DNA from 2 places in the Lactobacillus gasseri ATCC 33323 genome. Region 1 is predicted to be linked to the other one. Evidence: predicted binding sites of a transcription regulator. Region 1 holds the regulator's gene; the other holds the start of a gene.
The links. Region 1 encodes LexA, which represses DNA repair genes until DNA is damaged. Its sites were predicted from a motif close to CNAACANNTGTTNG; they were not measured.

Region 1 (5,290 bases):
GAAGAAAGTTTTTCTCATGGACTTTTAGAATATCCTCAATATACTCGTCCGGCTGATTTTGAAGGGCAAAAGGTGCCTGAAGTGTTAACATCTGGAAATCATCAAAAAATTGCTGAATGGCGCCATAAAGAAGCATTACGTGCAACCTATCTTCATCGTCCAGATATGTTAGCTGAACGAATACTAACAGATGAAGAAAAGAAGATGCTTGAAGAAATTAAACTTGAAAAAGAGAATTAGTATTTACAAGTTTTTTTCTATTTGGTAAACTAGTCGTTGTGGCATAAGCCACTTATTTATGGGTATTCCGCTGGCACTGAGTGTTGATGAATGCCGTAGAAGGAGAGAAAATAATGGATCCATTAATTCAAGAATTAACTAAAGAACAATTACGTGATGACATGCCTGATTTCCGTGCAGGTGATACTGTTCGTGTTCACGTACGTGTTGTTGAAGGTACTCACGAACGTATCCAGATGTTCGAAGGTGTCGTAATCAAGCGTAAGGGTGCTGGTATTAGCGCAACTTACACTGTACGTAAGATGTCATCTGGTATTGGGGTTGAACGTACTTTCCCAGTAAATGACCCACGTGTTGCTAAAGTTGAAGTTCTTCGTCACGGTCGTGTACGTCGTGCTAAGCTTTACTACTTACGTGAACGTCATGGTAAAGCAGCTAGAATTGCTGAAAAGCGTCGCGGTTAATTCGATTAATCAAAACAATATTAAGAGCTATCTCGAAAGAGATAGCTTTTTTTGTATAAAAAATAAGAGTTTCAAAAATGAAACTCTTAATTATTAATAAAATGTAATATGATTTAATGGCCAGTACCGCATTTTTACTACGCCAACAATTTTGCTTCTCGGAATTGTTCCGATGTAACGACTATCTTTTGAAACGCTTCTATGATCTCCCATTACAAAATAAGTATTAGCAGGAACTTTGTTAGTTTTCTGCATCTCTTTTAGCTGCTTAGAGGTATAGAATTGGCGGTAATCTTGTGTTTTAGCTAAAGAACTGAGGGTAAAGTTTTGGGTATTGGTATATTTAGTACCAGAAATGCCATCTTCACCATTGTCAATTAGTTTTTGACCAGCCTTCAACCAAGGTTGGTTAATTTTTTTACCATTGATATAGATTTGATTATTTTTACTTACAACGGTATCTCCTGGTAGTCCAATAACTCTTTTAATATAAAGAGCTCCAGGCTCATCAGGAGCATCAACAATTACAATATCGCCTTGTTTAATCTTAGCATGCCGAAGTGCAATAACACGGTCATTATTTTCAAAAGTTGGCTGCATTGAAATTCCAGATACTGTTAAATTAGCAAAAACAAATTTATTTAGTACAAAGAATATACCAAAAAATATCGCTACTAAAATTAGTACTTGGAGAATCCACTGCCCCCAACTTTCAGTTTGTTCTTGTTTTTTCAATTTTTTCACCTTATTTAATCTATTTCATCATAAAGTGTAACCTTAAATTTGCATTTTGTCGATTAAACTAAAAATAAGAGAGAAAAAATAGAAAAGTAATAAATCTCCAAAAGGTTTGAAATGATAATTTAGCTTATAATAAAGTAAACTGCAAATTAAAAGGAGGGCACATAATGAAGACAGTGCATGAGTACTCAGCAGGCAGCATTATCTATAGAATTAATAAGAATGAAATAGAGTTTTTACTAGTTCAAAGCATGCTAAATCGTACATGGGGCTTTCCTAAAGGACATCTTGAAGCTGGAGAAAATAATGTACAAGCGGCAAAAAGAGAAGTTTATGAAGAAGTTGGATTAAGGCCAAACTATGATTTTAGTTTTGAAGAAAGTCTTACTTATAAAATAGCTCGTGATCGTTTAAAGACAGTAACTTTGTTCTTAAGTGAATTTATTCCGAGTCAGAAAATTAAATTACAAAAAAGTGAAATAGGTGCTTTTAAATGGGTAAATTTAGAAGCGGCTAGTAGTTGTTTGCATTATGAAGAATTGAATGAGCTTTTAAGAAAAGCGCAGGACTATATTAAAAATGAAATATCCAGATAAGTTATTAGCTGAAGTCAAGGAAAGATCAAAAGGGATGAGATTAGAAGGAATCAATTTTGGAGCTGGTCCAGCTCATCCTAAATTAATGATTATTGGTGAAGCGCCAGGAAGAGAAGAAATAGAGTCACTGATTCCTTTTCATGGTGCTTCCGGAAAAGAATTAATGAAGTCGTTAGCTTCAATTGGCTTAAAACGAGAAGATGTCTATATTACTAGCGCAGTAAGAAGTCGACCTTATAGCGTGAAGAAGGTATTTAGTAAGAAAGAAAATAAAGAAGTCACAAAATACCCTAATCGAAAACCAACTAAAAAAGAAATTTTAGCGCATGCTCCTTTATTAGATTTCGAGTTGCGATATGCTCAACCTAAAGTTATTGTAACCGTGGGTACGACTGCTTTGAGCCGATTACTTGACCATAAATATGAAATTAGTAAAGTACATGGTAAAATTATTAAAAATACCTCGATTTTAGAATTAAACGATAAAAAGGATGGCTATGTTTGGTCTAAAGAAAAGTATACGGTAGTACCGCAGTATCACCCGGCAGCAGTTTTTTATAATCGAAAACTTACCGATATAATTGCTCAAGATTGGTTAAATGTAAAACCTTTAATTTAAGTTAGAAAAAATAAAAACTGGTAGGAATTAATTTCCTGACCAGTTTTTTTAATCAATATTGTTACGATATAGACCGACAACTTTACCTAAAATTTGAACCACAGGTAAAATAATTGGATCCATAGTGTCATTCTCAGGTTGTAAACGGTAATATCCATCCTCTTTAAAGAACCTCTTAACTGTTGCTTCGTTATCTTCAGTCATAGCAACCACTATTTCGCCATTATTTGCACTAGATTGCTTGCGCACAATTACATGATCACCGTTTAGGATCCCAGCATTAATCATTGATTCACCATGAACGCGTAACATGAAAAGTTCGCCAGCATCATTTTCAAGATCGGGTGGAAGAGGAAAATATTCATCGATATCCTGAACCGCTAAAATTGGCTGACCAGCAGTCACTACGCCAACAATTGGAATATCTTTAGGTTTAATTCCTAAAGCTTCTCGTCCTTTTTCAGTTACTTCAATTGCTCTTGGTTTAGTGGCGTCTTTTAAAATATATCCTTTCTTTTCAAGGCGAGCTAAATGACCATGAACAGTTGAAGTTGATGAAAGATCAACTGCACTACAGATTTCTCTAACTGTAGGTGGAAAAGCTCGTTCTTCAACAGTATCGTAAATAAAACGTAAAATTTCTAATTGTTTATTTGCATGTGGTTCAGTCATAATTTTTTCTCCATATAGTTACTTACTAGTATTCTAACAAAAAAACTTTATCTCAGCAAACAGGCGTTCTTGGTAGTTGAGTCTTTTTTTATTGCTATAATTAAGGTAAACTAACATTGTTTAGTGAGGTGTTTATTTATGGATAAAAAAGAAGAGGAAAAGCTGATTAAAAGAATTAATGAGCTAACTAAAATTAGTAGAGAACGTGAATTAACTCCTGGTGAAGTGGAAGAACGAAAGAAATTAAGATCCGCTTTTCTAGAAAACTTCCGTGCAGGCTTTAGACAGCAATTAGAAGACACGGTAGTTATTGATGAAAATGGTAAAGAAGTAACCTCAGAAAAAGCAAAAGAGGCACAACGTCGTAAAGGATTAAGAAAAGATTAATCTTCTACTTTAAAAATAGCTGTTTTTTTGGTATGCTGAAAAAGTACATTAATTTTCGGAGGTTTTTGGGAAATGAATTTAGGTTTAGCAATTTTTCTTATTATTATCGCATTATTAATCGGTCTTGTCGGCGGATTTTACGGTGCTCGTGCATACATGAAGAAGTATTTCCAAGACAATCCTCCTATTAGTGAAGATATGATTGCAGCTATGATGGCGCAAATGGGACAAAAACCATCCACTAAGAAGCTTAATCAAGTTATGAATATGATGAAGCATCAACAACAAAAGTAGTAGCTTACTTTACTAATATTTGGTAATAGACAGAGGACCGGTTTCCTCTGTTTTTTTGTATATTGTGAGGTGAAAAGATGAATATTTTCAGCAAATTGGGCTGGTTTTTTAAGCAAGAAAAAAAGAGATATATTATTGGAATTAGTTTTTTGGCTTTAACTTCGATCGCAAATTTAGTACCTCCGAGAATTTTAGGATTGATGGCGGATCAACTAGATAAGGGATCAATTAGTTGGGGCGAATACGGCGCTCTAATTTTAGCGGTTGTTGCAGCTGCAATTGTTTTGTATTTATTACGTTACTTTTGGCGTAAGCAGATTTGGGGTGGTGCTGCTGAATTAGAAAGGCAAATGCGGTCACGTTTATTTAAACATTTTATGGTAATGGATCGAACTTTTTATCAAAGACACCGGACTGGTGACTTGATGGCGCATGCAACAAATGATATTAATTCTATTCAAAATGTTGCGGGAGACGGTATTTTAACTTTAGTCGACTCATTAGTCACTGGTGGAACAACGATGATTGCAATGATTATCTTTACAGACTTTCGCTTAACAATTATTGCACTTTTGCCGCTTCCTTTTCTTGCTTTAGGTGCTTGGAAATTAGGAGATAAACTTCATTATAGTTTTGATAAGTCACAGGCGGCATTTTCTCGTTTAAATAATAAAACTCAAGAATCTGTTTCTGGAATTAAAGTATTGAAAGCATTTGGCGAAAGTAAGCAGGATTCTGCCGCCTTTAACAAAATGGTAGATGAAACTATTCAGATCAATAAGAAAGTTTTTAAATGGGATTCAATGTTTGATCCACTAGGAACCTTAATTATTGGGGCCACTTATGTAATTACAATTATTTATGGTGGTTTATTAGTAACAAATCATACTTTATCGGTCGGACAGTTAGTCTCATTTATTGCTTATATTTCCAATATGGTTTGGCCAATGTTTGCGATTGGTTATTTATTTAATATTTTAGAAAGAGGATCAGCTTCTTATGATCGTGTTGAACGTCTCTTATATGAAAGACCGCAAATTACAGATGAAAACGCTGATCAAAGTTTAACGGCTAAAGATATTCAAGGTGATCTGAAATATGATATTCAATCTTTTTCTTATCCTGATGAAAAGGAAATACCCGTCTTACAAAATATTGATTTCACCTTAAAACCAGGACAAACATTAGGATTAGTTGGTAAGGTTGGAGCTGGTAAAACTACAATTATTGAGCTTTTACTTAGAGAATTCGATCGCTATCAGGGCAAAATAACTTTA
Region 2 (5,290 bases), 560 kb from region 1:
GTTGGTATAGGGATCAGACTGCCTGACTTTGAAAAAGTCGATCTAAAAAATAGTACAGCACAAACAATTTTTGAAATGATGCTTCAAGCTAAGTTGGGAGTAACCAGTCCCTGGTTTGAAAGAATGCAAAAACAAGGAATTTTAAATTCTCCAATGGAGCTTCAAGTTTCTTATACTACTGAAGGAAATTTCGCTACGATTATCGGTGCTTCAAATAAACCGGATTTATTTTTAGAAAATATCAAGAGTCAGCTTCTCGAAGTTCCAATAACAAAAGAGGCATTTGTATTTCAAAAGAAAGAGGCTTTAGCGCAGACAATCAGAGAATTTGATGATTTAAGCACAGTGGCAATTGAAGAAGCTGAATATGGCCTAGAAAATGAAGACTTCAATACTGCTGCTTACGTAATTCAATCCTTAAGTTTTAGTGAATTTTATACAGCAATTGATAATATTTTGGCTAAAAGTGATATATTTACTACAATTTTAAAAGGTAAAGAGGAAGCTAATTAAATGAAACGTGCAATAGTTTTTGGCGCAACAGGAGGAATTGGCAAGGCCATTGCAGCCCACCTTGCTGCAAAAGGTTGGTCTTTATACATCCACTTTAATCATAGCAGTCAAGAAGCTGAAAAAATGGTAGCAGAATTTATTGATAAGTATCCAAATCAAGAATTTTTTCCTTTAAAGTTAGATTTCTTGGCTGAAGATAAAGTAATTAAAACTACCATTGCAAGCCTTTTACCAATAAGTGCTGCTATTTTTACTCAAGGAATAACTAATTACCAATTCCTTGGTAGTCAAGAATTAACTCAAATAGAAAAAATTATGCAAATTAATTTATTAGCGCCAATAAAGATCACTTCTCTTTTAGAATCACAGCTTTTAAAAAGAAAACATGGACGTATCATCTTTATTGGTTCGGTATATGGTGGCCAAGCAAGTGCGTTAGAGAGCGTGTATAGTGCCAGCAAGGGTGGTTTATCTAGCTTTGCGCAAGGATATGCACGAGAAGTTGCATCAGCTCATTTAACAGTAAATGTAATTGCTCCTGGGGCAGTTGATACACCAATGAACGCAATTTTTGACGCAGAAACTTTAAACGAAGTAAAAAATGAAATTCCTGCCGGGAGATTAGCTAAACCTAGAGATATCGTCTTTTGGGTAGAAAGCTTACTTGATGAACGGTCAGATTATTTGACTGGTCAAACTATTTATGTTGATGGTGGCTGGCTTGTTTAATGGTTGATTAGTTTGGTATACTCATATTTGAATTATTGCAAAAAGTTGAGAGGATATTATGGCAGATATTGGAGATAAATTACGCAGTGCTCGTAAGGCAAAGGGCATGTCAATTGAAGATGTTGAAAAAATAACAAAGATCCAGCGTAGATATCTTACAGCAATTGAAAATAATGATTTTGATCAATTGCCAGGAGATTTTTATGTTAGAGCCTTTATTAGACAATTTGCCGATGTAGTTGGTCTTAATGGTAAAGAACTATTAGCGGACTATAAATCAGAGGTTCCTGAAGCAAAGCCTGAAGAATACGTTGAAAATTCCATCGACAATAAAAGTGAAAAAATTAAAGAAACTACAAATAGTCGTAAAGGGATGTGGCGTAGTTACTTGCCTCAGATTGCAACCGTAGTTGGTGTTGTTTTAGTAATTTTAGTAGTTTATATTGTTTATACTCGTTTCTTTACTGGAACTAATCAACAATCAGCAAATCAAGCTGAGAATGTAACTGTTTCTTCTTCTCGTATTAAATCTTCAAAATCTAAAACTTCATCAAAGAAGAAATCAACTCCAAAAGCTAAGACTTCAGAAGTTAAAATTGTTAGTTTAGGTAATAATAGTTATCGAGTTAGCGGAATGAAGAATGACCGTACTTTAACTTTAGGAACGACTAAGAATGAAGTTTGGGCACAAATTTTAGTTAATGGTTCTTCAGTTTGGCAAGGAACATTAAAGGCAAGTGGTAAGCATTCAATTCAATTACCGCAGAATGTAAATAATGTTTCTGTACAAATGGGTAATAGCGTTTCGACTACTTTAACTTTAGCTGGTAAGAAGGTGAATGCACGTAATTCGACTAATCCTGCTTCACCAATGACTATAAGATTTACTTTTACTGGACAAAATAGTCAAAGTACTAATACTCAGCAAAGTAGTTCTACTAGCCAAAGTTCTACTAATAATGTGAATACACAAACACAACAAAATCAAAATACGCAAAATAGACAAGGTACTCAAAACACTCAAAACACTCAAGGGCAAACGAATACCAATCAAAATAATGGAGGTCAAAGTAACCGTTAATGAATTTACCAAATAAATTAACTATGTTTAGAATTTTTATGATTCCAGTTTTTATGCTAGTTTTAATCTTTAACTGGCCTGCTGGTGGTGCAACTATTTTAGGTGCACATATTTACTGGTCTCATGTATTAGCTGCAGTGATTTTTGCAGTGGCATCAATAACTGACTTTTTAGATGGACATATCGCTCGTTCTAGAAATTTGGTTACCAATTTTGGAAAATTTGCTGACCCATTAGCAGATAAGATGCTAACAATGACTGCTTTTGTATTTTTAATTTCTTTAAATCTAGCTCCTGCATGGGTAGTGGCTATTATTGTTTGCCGCGAGTTAGCTGTTACTGGTTTGCGCTTGATTTTGGCTGAGAATAAAGGTCAAGTTTTAGCAGCTAAAATGCCAGGTAAGATTAAAACAACTACGCAAATGTTGTCTATTATTTTCCTATTGCTTGGTGATGTTTACTTCATCGGTACTATTTTATTGTATATTTGCTTAATCTTTACAATCTATTCAGGTTATGATTACTTTAAGCAAAGTGGCGATGTATTTAAAGGCGAAATTTAAAACGAAAAGAAGCAGAGATGCTTCTTTTTTTTGAAAAAAATAAAGTTACTTTGCGTAATAAAAATTAGAGGAATATAATAATTGAACGTCAGTTCGTATTTCTCTTGCTTTTAGGTAGTCAAACCAAGTATAATTATTGTAAATGAATAAGGAGGAAGAGATTTGGCTAAAGATGATAAAAAGAAGGCCTTAGATATTGCCTTAAAGAAGATTGAAAAAGACTTTGGAAAAGGCGCAGTTATGCGTATGGGTGAAAAAGTAGACACTCAAATTTCCACTATTCCTTCCGGTTCACTAGCTTTGGATGCTGCTCTTGGAGTTGGTGGTTATCCACGTGGACGAATTATTGAAGTATATGGACCAGAAAGTTCTGGTAAAACCACTGTAGCACTTCACGCTGTTGCAGAAGTCCAAAAACGTGGAGGAACAGCTGCATACATTGATGCTGAAAATGCTATGGATCCAGCTTATGCTGAGGCGTTAGGTGTAGATATTGATTCATTAATTTTATCTCAACCAAATACTGGTGAAGAAGGTTTGCAAATTGCAGATACTTTGATTGCCAGTGGTGCAATTGATATTTTGGTTGTGGATTCAGTTGCTGCTTTGGTACCACGGGCTGAAATTGATGGAGATATGGGAGACTCTCATGTTGGTTTACAGGCAAGATTAATGAGTCAGGCCTTGCGTAAACTTTCTGGAAATATTTCTAAAACGAAGACAATTGCTGTTTTCATTAACCAAATTCGTGAAAAAGTTGGTGTTATGTTTGGAAATCCAGAAACTACCCCTGGTGGTCGTGCTTTAAAGTTCTATTCTACTATTCGATTAGAAGTTCGTCGTGCGGAACAGATCAAGCAAGGATCTGATGTAATTGGTAACCGCGTTAAGCTAAAGGTTGTTAAGAACAAGGTTGCTCCACCATTTAAAGTGGCAGAAGTTGATATCATGTACGGTAAAGGAATTTCTCAAACTGGTGAATTGATTGATATGGCTGCTGACAAGGATATCATTAAGAAAGCTGGTTCTTGGTATTCATATGGTGATGATCGAATTGGTCAAGGGCGTGAGAATGCTAAGCAGTATCTTGAAGAGCACCCAGATGTGTACGATGAAGTGAAAGAAAAAGTACGTAAAGCATATGGAATTGATGCTAAAGCTATTGAAGAACGTGAAAACCCCGAAAAAATAAAGCAGGAGAAGGAAGCAGCAGCCGCAAAAGATGATGCTTCCAATGAGAAAAGCAAAAAAAACTAGTAAACAAATACAATTAAACCTTGGCTTTTAAAAGTCAAGGTTTTTTGTATGATTGACATCACTTCCGGATACTTTTATTATTAATAATGTGTGAAATAATTCTATAAAAAAGGCGATAGTAAAAGATATGATAAATACAATTTTAGTTCCTGTTGCTGTCGCTATTGTTTCTGTCTTAGTTGGAGGTTGTGCGGGTTATAGTCTTCGTAAGAATAAATGGGAGACTCAAGCTCAGAATGCAGCCCATGATGCAAAACACATCTTGGCAGATGCAGAAAGTAAGGCTAAAGCTGTAGAGGCTGATCTTGCTTCTCAACAAGAAGCAATGAAGAAAGCCGCAGCTGATGCGAAAAAAGAGAAAATCTTGGAAGCCCAAGAAGAAATTCATCATTATCGTGAAAGAGTAGATAATGAATTGAATGAGCGGCGACAAGAAGTTTCTCGACAAGAAAATCGCTTACTGCAACGTGAAGATGCTATTGATCATAAAGATAGTTTGTTGGATCAAAAAGATTCACAACTCACACAAAAGGAAAACCAAATTAAAAAATTGCAGGCTCAAGTTTTAGAAAAAGAAAAAAGAGCTGATCAATTAGTGACCGAGCGAGAGCAGAAGCTCTATGAAGTTGCAGAGTTAAGTCAAGAAGATGCTAAAAAGATCGTTTTAGATAAGCTTTCTGACCAATTGGTTAAAGAGAGAGCAGAAATGATTGAAGAAAGTAATCAACTTGCTAAGGCAAAAGCAGATCATTTTGCTCGTAAAGTAATTGTCGATGCAATTCAAAGTAGTGCAGCTGATACAGTTTCTGAAAAGACTGTTTCAGTAGTTAATTTACCAAACGATGATATGAAAGGTCGTATCATCGGTCGTGAAGGTAGGAATATTCGCTCATTTGAGGCTTTAACTGGTGTAGATGTGATTATTGATGATACACCGGATGTAGTGGTCTTAAGTGGTTTTGATCCAATTAGACGTGAAATTGCGAAAAGAGCATTAGAGCGTTTGATTAAGGATGGCCGGATTCACCCAGCACGGATTGAAGAAATGGTTGATCGAGCTCGTAAAGAAGTGAATGATGATATTTACGAAGCTGGAGAGAGCGCTTTAATGGAGCTTGGAATTCATAAGATGCATCCAGAATTAGTA

Region 2: a site for LexA is predicted at 2,969-2,982, ahead of recA (recombinase RecA). Genes of this name have one in related genera too.

The regions. Positions count from the first base shown of each region.
Region 1 is NC_008530.1:770,321-775,610, forward strand. Features, by position in the region: gene trmD (tRNA (guanosine(37)-N1)-methyltransferase TrmD) at 1-240, shown strand, start outside; gene rplS (50S ribosomal protein L19) at 354-704, shown strand; gene lepB (signal peptidase I) at 798-1,439, opposite strand; gene LGAS_RS03890 (bis(5'-nucleosyl)-tetraphosphatase) at 1,613-2,041, shown strand; gene LGAS_RS03895 (uracil-DNA glycosylase) at 2,025-2,660, shown strand; gene lexA (transcriptional repressor LexA) at 2,709-3,332, opposite strand; gene LGAS_RS03905 (DUF896 domain-containing protein) at 3,471-3,719, shown strand; gene LGAS_RS03910 (YneF family protein) at 3,792-4,013, shown strand; gene LGAS_RS03915 (ABC transporter ATP-binding protein) at 4,091-5,290, shown strand, end outside.
Region 2 is NC_008530.1:1,333,940-1,339,229, reverse strand. Features, by position in the region: gene LGAS_RS06590 (M16 family metallopeptidase) at 1-513, shown strand, start outside; gene ymfI (elongation factor P 5-aminopentanone reductase) at 514-1,242, shown strand; gene LGAS_RS06580 (helix-turn-helix domain-containing protein) at 1,301-2,323, shown strand; gene pgsA (CDP-diacylglycerol--glycerol-3-phosphate 3-phosphatidyltransferase) at 2,323-2,886, shown strand; gene recA (recombinase RecA) at 3,049-4,143, shown strand; gene rny (ribonuclease Y) at 4,271-5,290, shown strand, end outside.